2 regions of the Caproicibacter fermentans genome follow, and region 2 is predicted to be linked to the other one. Evidence: predicted binding sites of a transcription regulator. Region 2 holds the regulator's gene; the other holds the start of a gene.
The links. Region 2 encodes NrdR, which represses ribonucleotide reductase genes. Its sites were predicted from a motif close to CACNANATNTNGTG; they were not measured.

Region 1: the regulator NrdR is predicted to act here: its motif matches at 1,695-1,708, upstream of HCR03_RS17235 (ribonucleoside triphosphate reductase).

Annotation. Positions count from the first base shown of each region.
Region 1 is NZ_CP060286.1:3,476,983-3,481,378, reverse strand. It holds gene HCR03_RS17250 (metal ABC transporter ATP-binding protein) at 1-375, shown strand, start outside; gene HCR03_RS17245 (metal ABC transporter permease) at 376-1,194, shown strand; gene HCR03_RS17240 (Fur family transcriptional regulator) at 1,224-1,649, shown strand; gene HCR03_RS17235 (ribonucleoside triphosphate reductase) at 1,771-3,867, shown strand; gene HCR03_RS17230 (anaerobic ribonucleoside-triphosphate reductase activating protein) at 3,864-4,396, shown strand, end outside.
Region 2 is NZ_CP060286.1:443,502-447,897, forward strand. It holds gene HCR03_RS02180 (ABC-F family ATP-binding cassette domain-containing protein) at 1-351, opposite strand, end outside; gene HCR03_RS02185 (hypothetical protein) at 478-915, opposite strand; gene HCR03_RS02190 (sugar phosphate isomerase/epimerase family protein) at 1,029-1,811, shown strand; gene nrdR (transcriptional regulator NrdR) at 1,880-2,341, shown strand; gene pyrH (UMP kinase) at 2,619-3,338, shown strand; gene frr (ribosome recycling factor) at 3,341-3,895, shown strand; gene HCR03_RS02210 (isoprenyl transferase) at 3,901-4,396, shown strand, end outside.

The DNA.
Region 1 (4,396 bases), 910 kb from region 2:
CTCGCCTCCCGGCAGATTTCCGGCCTGTCCGGCGGAGAATTCCAGCGGATGCTGGTCGCCCGCGCCCTTGCGGAAAACCCGAAAATTCTTCTGCTGGACGAGCCGACCGCAAGTGTCGACGCAAAATCGCGCAGACAGATTTACGACCTGCTGGGGGAGCTAAACCGTAAAATGACGATTCTGCTTGTCACGCACGACATGATGGCGGTGTCCTCCCGGGTCCACCGGCTGGCCTGTCTCAACGGCGGTCTGGTTTACCACGGCGAGCCGGAACTCGACCGCAACACGGTCGACGCCCTTTACGGCTGCCCGGTCGACCTGATCGCGCACGGCGTGCCGCATCGGGTTTTAAAAACGCACGGGGAGGACCGATAAATGATTTCCGCTTTGTTTCAATATCAATTTCTTCAGAACGCGCTGGCCGCGGGTCTGCTTTCCAGCATTGTCTGCGGCATCATCGGCGTCATCGTCATCGAAAAAAAGCTTGTCATGCTCAGCGGCGGGATCGCGCACACCTCTTACGGAGGCGTGGGGCTTGGGTACCTGCTGGGATTCGAGCCCATTCTCGGCGCTTTTCTGTTTGCGGTCGGCGGCGCGCTCGCCATCGGAAAAATCAGCCGGAGGAAAACAACGCATTCCGACGTTGTCATCGGCCTGTTCTGGTCGTTCGGCATGGCGCTGGGAATCCTTTTCGTCGCGCTGACTCCGGGTTACCCGCCCGACATGACCTCGTATCTGTTTGGAAACATTCTCTCCGTGACGCGCGGCGATCTTCTTCTGATGGCATGCCTCACGGTTCTGGTTCTTGCCGCCGTGGCCGTTTTTTACGACACCTGGAAGGCCTACCTGTTCGACGAGGAATTCGCGGCCGTGATGGGAGTCGATACCGCGCGCCTCAATTATCTCCTGCTGATCCTGGTCGCGATGACCGTCGTGGTTTTGATCCGGGTGGTCGGGATCATTCTTGTGCTGGCGCTTCTGACCGCGCCCGCGGCTGTCGCGGGCCTGCTGACGAACAGCTTCGGCAGACGGATCTGCTACTCCATCTTCTTCGGTGCGGTTTTCTGCCTCGCGGGGCTCTGGCTCTCCTATACGCTGAATATCGCTTCGGGGGCCTGCATTGTAATCCTTTCCGCCGTGAGCTATCTGATTGTGTACGGTCTGCGGGGCCGGGAACAGGGCCGTGTTTCCTAAAAATTCTGAACCCGGGAGGAAGAAACATCATGGAAGACAGCAAGGGCCGCCTGAAAAGCTGCGGACTGAAAAACACCCGGCAGCGCCGGGAGATCATCGGGATTCTGGAGCAAAGCGGCCGGCCTGTTTCGGCAGAAGGTATTTTTTTCGGGCTGCGGGAGCAGGGGGAAACCGTCAGTCTTTCCACCGTCTACCGCGTTCTGGAGCTTCTGATTGAAAAAAAAGCCGTTCGCCGGCTGAGCACGGTGGAAGAGTGCGGCGCCCTGTTTGAGCTGGACGACAAGCACCGCCACTATCTGGTCTGCCTTGGCTGCCACAGGATGTTCCCGCTGGACGACTGCCCGCTGAAATCCTACGAAAAGGAACTGACCGACAAAACCGGTTTTGACGTGACCGGACACAGCCTTGAAATTTACGGCTACTGCCGGGACTGCCGCGGCAAACGGAAAGGCTGAAACTCTTTTCCCTCCCGTTCTATTGACAAATCCCCGTATAGATATTAGTATATATAGTATTCGCAGTAAAGCAATAAACTATATATTGCCCTGTCTGAAGGGGAATGCGGGAGGAATGTTCATGCTGACACATATTATCAAAAGGGACAGGACCAAAGCGCTGTTTAAAAAGGAAAAAATCGTGTGGGCGATTTTTAAGGCCGCGACCGCGGTCGGGGGAGACGATTTCGCCACTTCGGAACATCTGGCGGATCAGGTTGTTTCCATCGCTTCGCAAAAATACCCGGAGGGCGTAGCAGACGTTGAGGGAATTCAGGACATCGTCGAAAAGGTCCTGATTGAAAACGGACACGCAAAAACAGCCAAGGCTTATATTCTGTACCGCGAGAAAAGACGCTCCGCGCGCGAATCCAACGCGCTGATCGGCGCGACGATCAATATGTTCGGCGAATATCTGAACGACAGCGACTGGAAAATCAACGAGAACGCCAACACGCAGAAATCAATCAACGGACTGAACAATTATGTCCGCGAAGCGTTTACCAAAAACTACTGGCTGCATGAGATTTATCCGCAGGAAATCCGCGACGCGCATCTGTCGGGAGACATTCACATTCACGACCTCGGATTCTTCGGCCCGTACTGCGCGGGCTGGGACCTGCGGCAGATTCTTCAGGGCGGATTCGGCGGCGTGTCCGGCAAGGTGGAATCCAAACCGCCGAAGCACCTGCGTTCTTTTCTGGGGCAAATTGTCAATTCCACGTTCACGACCCAGGGCGAGACCGCCGGAGCACAGGCCTGGTCGTCGTTCGACACCTACTGCGCGCCGTTCGTCCGTTACGATCACATGGATTATCAAGCGGTCAAGCAAGCGCTTCAGGAGTTCATATTCAATCTGAACGTACCGACCCGCGTCGGTTTTCAGTGCCCGTTTTCAAATCTGACGTTCGATATTGTCGTCCCCCGCACGCTGCGCGACCAGAACGTAACGGTCGGCGGAGCCGTGATGCCGGAAAAATACGGTGATTTTCAGAAAGAAATGGACATCATCAACCTCGCGTTCTGCGACGTGATGATGGAGGGCGACAGCAAGGGACGCGTGTTCACCTTCCCGATTCCGACCATCAACGTCACAAAGGATTTTCAGTGGGACAGCCCCGTCGTCAACCGTTTTATGGAAATCACCTGCAAATACGGAATTCCCTACTTCTCCAACTATATCAACTCCGACCTCTCCCCCGAAGACGCGCTTTCCATGTGCTGCCGCCTGAGGATCGACAAAAGCGAGCTGCGCAAGCGCGGGGGCGGCCTGTTCGGTTCCAATCCTCTGACCGGGTCCATCGGCGTTGTAACCGTCAATCTGCCGCGCATCGCCTATGTTTCCAAAACGGAATCCGAATTCCGCATGCGCCTTTGGAAAGAAATGACCATCGCCAAGGAAAGTCTCGAAATCAAGAGAAAGGTCATTGAGGAGCAGACCGAGCGCGGACTGTACCCGTACTCCCGCAATTATCTCAAAGACGTCAAGGCAAAGACCGGGGATTACTGGTACAATCATTTCAACACGATCGGCCTGATCGGAATGAACGAAGCCTGCATGAACTTGTACGGCAAAGACTGTGACCTGACAACGGAAGCAGGGCAGAAGTTTGCAGTCGACACGCTCAACTACATGCGCGACTTCATACTGAACCTTCAGGAAGAGACCGGCCACTATTACAATCTGGAAGCGACGCCCGCGGAAGGCGCCAGCTACAGCCTTGCCCGGCTGGATAAGGCCCGCTATCCCGACATCATCACCGCGGGGGAACAGGAGCCTTACTACACGAATTCGACCCAGCTGCCCGTCGGGTACACGGACGATATTTTTGAAACGCTTGATCTTCAGGATGAGCTGCAGTCTCTTTATACCGGCGGAACGGTTCTGCATTTCTATCTGGGTGAGGAAATTCACGACACCGAGGCCGCCAAGCGCCTGATCCGTAAGATTTTCACCAACTACAAGCTCCCCTATATTTCCCTGACCCCGACCTTCTCCATCTGCAGCGACCACGGCTATCTCGCCGGCGAACATTTCACCTGCCCCCACTGCGGAAAGCCCGCCGAAGTCTGGAGCCGTGTCGTCGGGTATCTGCGCCCGGTTCAGAACTTTAACCGCGGCAAGCAGGAAGAATACCGCGAACGCAAAAAATATGTGATCAAGGAACAGGCCATATGATTTTCGCGGGGATTCAGAAGAGCTCGCTTGTCGACTATCCGGGGCTTGTTTCCTGCGTGCTGTTCGTTCCCGGCTGTAATTACGACTGTTTTTACTGCCACAACCGTTCGCTGCTCGCCGGCCCGCATGAAATTCTTGACCCGAACGCCGTTCTTACGTTTTTGAAAAAGCGCGCGGGCCTGCTCGACGCCGTGGTCGTAACCGGAGGGGAACCGACCCTGCAGCCCGAGCTGACCGATACTTTGCTGGAATTTAAGTCCCTCGGCTACCGGGTCAAGCTGGATACGAACGGCTCGAATCCCGCAGCGGTCTCGGAAGTGCTGAAAAGCGGCGCGTGCAGCTATTTTGCGGTGGATTACAAGGCGCCGTCCGCACGCTATGAGGAAATTTGCGGCACCGGAGCCGACGCCGCCGCCGTGCGGGAAACCGTGGAGCTTCTCCTGGACAGCGGGGCGCCGTTCGAGGTTCGTACAACCGTTATTCCCCAGCTTCAGAAATCCGACCTGCTGCAAATGGCCGCGGAGCTTCC
Region 2 (4,396 bases):
ATCAACGTTTTCCGCGCTGCCGTTGAGAAGTATCCGTTCGATTTTTTGCAGCTCGTGCTCCTGAGCAAGAAGCGCTGAAAACACCGTGAGAACTTCATCCAGAGCGCTCCTGTCAAGGTCGCGGCAAACATGCTGTTCCATATAGCCAAGCGTCGTTTTTCCTGCGGCCGAGATGGTTCCTGCGTCCGGGGACAACTCTCCGGTAATCAGTCTAAACAAGGTTGTTTTTCCGGAACCGTTGCTTCCTATCAGTCCGACATGGTCGTTTTCCTGTATTTCAAAGGAAATATCGCTCAGCACCACCTGCGTACCGAACGATTTTTCCAGATTTCCGATGCTGAGGTAACCCATGCTCTATTCCTTCCTATGTACACTGCTTGTCAAGCAGGATTCACGGCTTTGATTGCCGTTCAAATCATTATAACGGAATTGCCGGCTGAAATCAAGGACGCGCGCGGTTCCCGGGCAGTTTCCCCTTTATAGGTACATTTTTAAAAGCTCAATGTTTTTCTGACTTTCGGTCAGATATTCTTCTGCAAGCTTTCGGCTTTCCGTGTCGTCGTCGGCGGATCGGTTCATGGATTTCACCAGATCTTTCATCGCGGCGTCCGTACAATGAATGGCAATCTGTGCGATATGGGGGGAGCTTTTATTCCATGAGGTATCCATTTTAATGGAATCACGAAGAACCCGTTCCATCAGCCCCGGCTCCTCTTCCGGATGAAGTCCGTTTCGGCGCAGAATTTCCGCCGACTTTGCCGCGGTGGAGTGGTAAAGCTCTTGCTGCCGCTGAACCTGATATTTTAAGCTTTCATCTTTCACGAGAGGGAGGACCAGCTCGGCCGCCTCCATGCTTAAACGGGAAACGCGAAACAGTTCGTTAACGATCAGATTTCTCTTTTTGTCCCGCCGCATAGAGTTCTCTTCCTTCCTTCAATCATCTTCACTGTATTAGGATACCCGTGACCGATCCTGTTTAATCTGGACTTTTGCTCCCGGCTGGAATATAATAACCAGGAGGTGATTTTATGAGGGCCGGCATTTCCACGGCTTGTTTATACCCGATGCTGCTTGAAGACGCTTATTCCGCGTTGCTGAAGCTGCAATTTCACGAATTTGAAATTTTCATCAATACATTCAGCGAACTGAAGCCGGATTATGTCAGGGAGCTTCGTCTCAGGGCGGAGGATACAGGCAGCCGCATTAAATCGCTGCACCCGTTTACTTCCGGATTTGAAAGTTTCATGCTGTTTTCCGATTATGAACGGCGGTTTCTCGACGGACTTGAAATCTATAAAAGATATTTTGAGGTATGTAATTTACTTGGCGCAGAAATATTTGTTCTCCACGGCAAACGAAGCGATAAGCGCTCGCCTGCCGCCGATTTGCAATATTATGAACGGTACGTCCGGCTGTTTCAACTTGGAAAAAAATTTGGTGTAACCGTTGCACAGGAAAATGTAAATAATTTTTTAAGCGACGACCCGTCTTTTATCTTAAAAATGAAGGAGCACTGCGGCGAGAACTGCGCTTTTGTCCTTGACATTAAGCAGGCGGTCCGCGGCGGGCAGGATCCGTACCGAATTTGTGCCGCGATGGGCGACAAAATCGTTCACGTCCATATGAATGACAATAAGCCCGGATCGGACTGCGTGCTTCCCGGCTGTGGAACAATGAATTATCCGGCATTGATCCGCATTCTGGAAAAATTTGGATTTGACGGGGACCTGATTATCGAGGTGTACCGGAAGAATTTCACCCGGATGGAAGAACTTGTTTCGGCTAAACATGTTGTTGAAGAATTATTATAAAAGATTTCATAGTTTTGCTTGATATTCATACCGTAAATTGGTATAATTAAGCAGAGGTGATTCGAGCGATGAAGTGTCCATATTGCGGTTACGCAGAAAGCAAAGTAATCGATTCACGCCCGACGGACGAGGGGGAACGAATCCGCAGACGCAGGGAATGCCTGAAGTGTTCCAGGCGTTTCACCACCTATGAGGTGATTGAAACGGTACCCATTGTTGTGATCAAAAAAGACAAATCACGGGAGGCCTTTGACCGCAACAAGCTGCTGAACGGATTGCTGCGGGCTTGTGAAAAGCGTCCCGTTTCTATTGAAACGCTGGAAAAAATCGTTGACGAAATTGAAAATATGCTCCAAAATTCTTTGGACCGCGAAGTACCGTCCAGCCTGATTGGTAAATATGCCATGGAAAAATTGAAATCTGTCGATGAAGTTGCGTATGTCCGCTTTGCTTCCGTCTATCGCCAGTTCAAAGATGTCAACACGTTTATGGACGAGCTAAACCGGATCATTAAAAATAAATCGAAATAGTAATTCTGCCGCTTGAAAACGGAAGTTCAGCCGCCAATTGTGAAAAAGTTGGGCGGCTGTTTTTGTGTACCGAAACCACCGGCGGTGCCGGTGAGAGCAAAAAAGCTTTCGCTTAAGCGCCCTGCCGATCCGTCGTTGGGTATTGTGTGAAAAAAGAAATCGTCATCCTGTCTTTGGCACGTGTAATCTGGCAAGAATAACTATATTTAGCGATGAAATGCTTTACTTTGCACAATCCATCATGTAAAATAAGAGAAACTGAATAGGAGTGTTGGAATTGCAGCCAAAATATAAACGAATCTTATTAAAGTTAAGCGGCGAAAGTCTGGCCGGCTCGAAATCCCACGGGATTGATTTCGACAAGGTTCTGGAAATTTGCAGGCCAATAAAACAATGCGCCGATATGGGAGTACAGATCGGCATCGTTGTGGGCGGCGGAAATTTCTGGCGCGGGCGCAGCAGCGGCAAAATGGACCGCACGCGTGCCGATCATATGGGAATGCTCGCCACCACAATCAACGCGCTTGGCGTGGCGGATGCACTGGAACAGCTTGGCGTTCAGGTCCGTGTTCAGACTGCGATTGAAATGAGACAGATCGCTGAACCATATATCCGCAATCGGGCTGTTCGTCATATGGAAAAGGGGAGAGTGGTGGTTTTCGGCTGCGGCACAGGCAACCCGTTCTTCTCCACAGACACGGCTGCAGCCCTGCGCGCCGCCGAAATCGACGCGGATATCGTGCTGAAAGCGACCATGGTTGACGGCGTTTATGACAGCGATCCAAAGACAAACCCGAATGCGGTAAAATTTGATTCGCTGTCTTTCCTTGACGTGCTGAACCGTGGCCTGCAGGTAATGGACAGTACGGCCGCTTCGCTTTGCATGGATAACCATATTCCGATTCTGGTGTTCAGTATCGACCGGCCGGAGAACATTGTAAAAGCGGTCTGCGGCGAGCCGATTGGAACAATTGTAAAAGTTGTAAAGGAGGATTAGTCATGAAAGAAATATTATCTGATGCCGAGAGCCGTATGAAAAAAAGCATTTCCGTTCTTTCGGGCGATTATGCCGCGATTCGCGCGGGCAGGGCCAATCCTGCTGTCCTGGACAAAATTCGGGTGGATTACTATGGCTCGCCGACGGCGATCAATCAGCTTGCCGCCATTTCCGTCAGTGAAGCGCGCGTCCTTACCATTCAGCCGTGGGATACAACCGTATGCAAATCGATTGAACGCGCGATAGAAACTTCCGAACTGGGAATTAATCCGCAGAGCGATGGAAAAATCATCCGGCTTACTTTTCCGCAGCTTTCTGAAGAAAGACGCCGCGACCTCGTGAAAGAAATCAGCAAAATGGCGGAGGAATGCAAGGTCGCGATCCGCTCGATCCGTCGTGACGCGATGGATAAGCTGAAAGTGAAGAAGAAAAACTCTGAGCTGACGGAAGACGATTTAAAAACGGCTGAAAAACACACGCAGGAACTGACGGACAAGTATTGTAAGGAGACGGATAAGGTCTTCGACAACAAGAAAAAGGAAATTTTGGAGATATAAAATTCATGACGGCAAAAATATTGCCCGTACATGTGGGAATTATTATGGACGGCAACGGCCGCTGGGCGCAAAAACGCGGCTTGCCCCGTTCCGCGGGCCATGCGGCCGGAGCGGCGGTTTTTAAAACCATCGTCCGCTATTGCAATCAAATAGGAATCCGTTATCTGACGATTTACGCGTTTTCGACCGAAAACTGGAAACGCCCGCAAAATGAGGTTTTGACGCTGATAAAACTTTTCAAGCAGTATCTCAGCGATGCCTTGACGAATTTTCTTGATGAAAATATTCAGGTTCGCTTTCTTGGGGATGAAACAGCCTTTGACCCCAGACTGAGGGAGTTAATCGACGAGACTGTCCGGGTATCCAAGGACAAGACCGGCATGGTTTTGAATATTGCTTTAAATTACGGCGGTCGTGCAGAGATTGTTCAGGCGGCAAAGGCTTTGGTTCGGGACGTTCAGAATGGAACTTTGCCGCCGGACGAAATTGGAGAAGAGGACT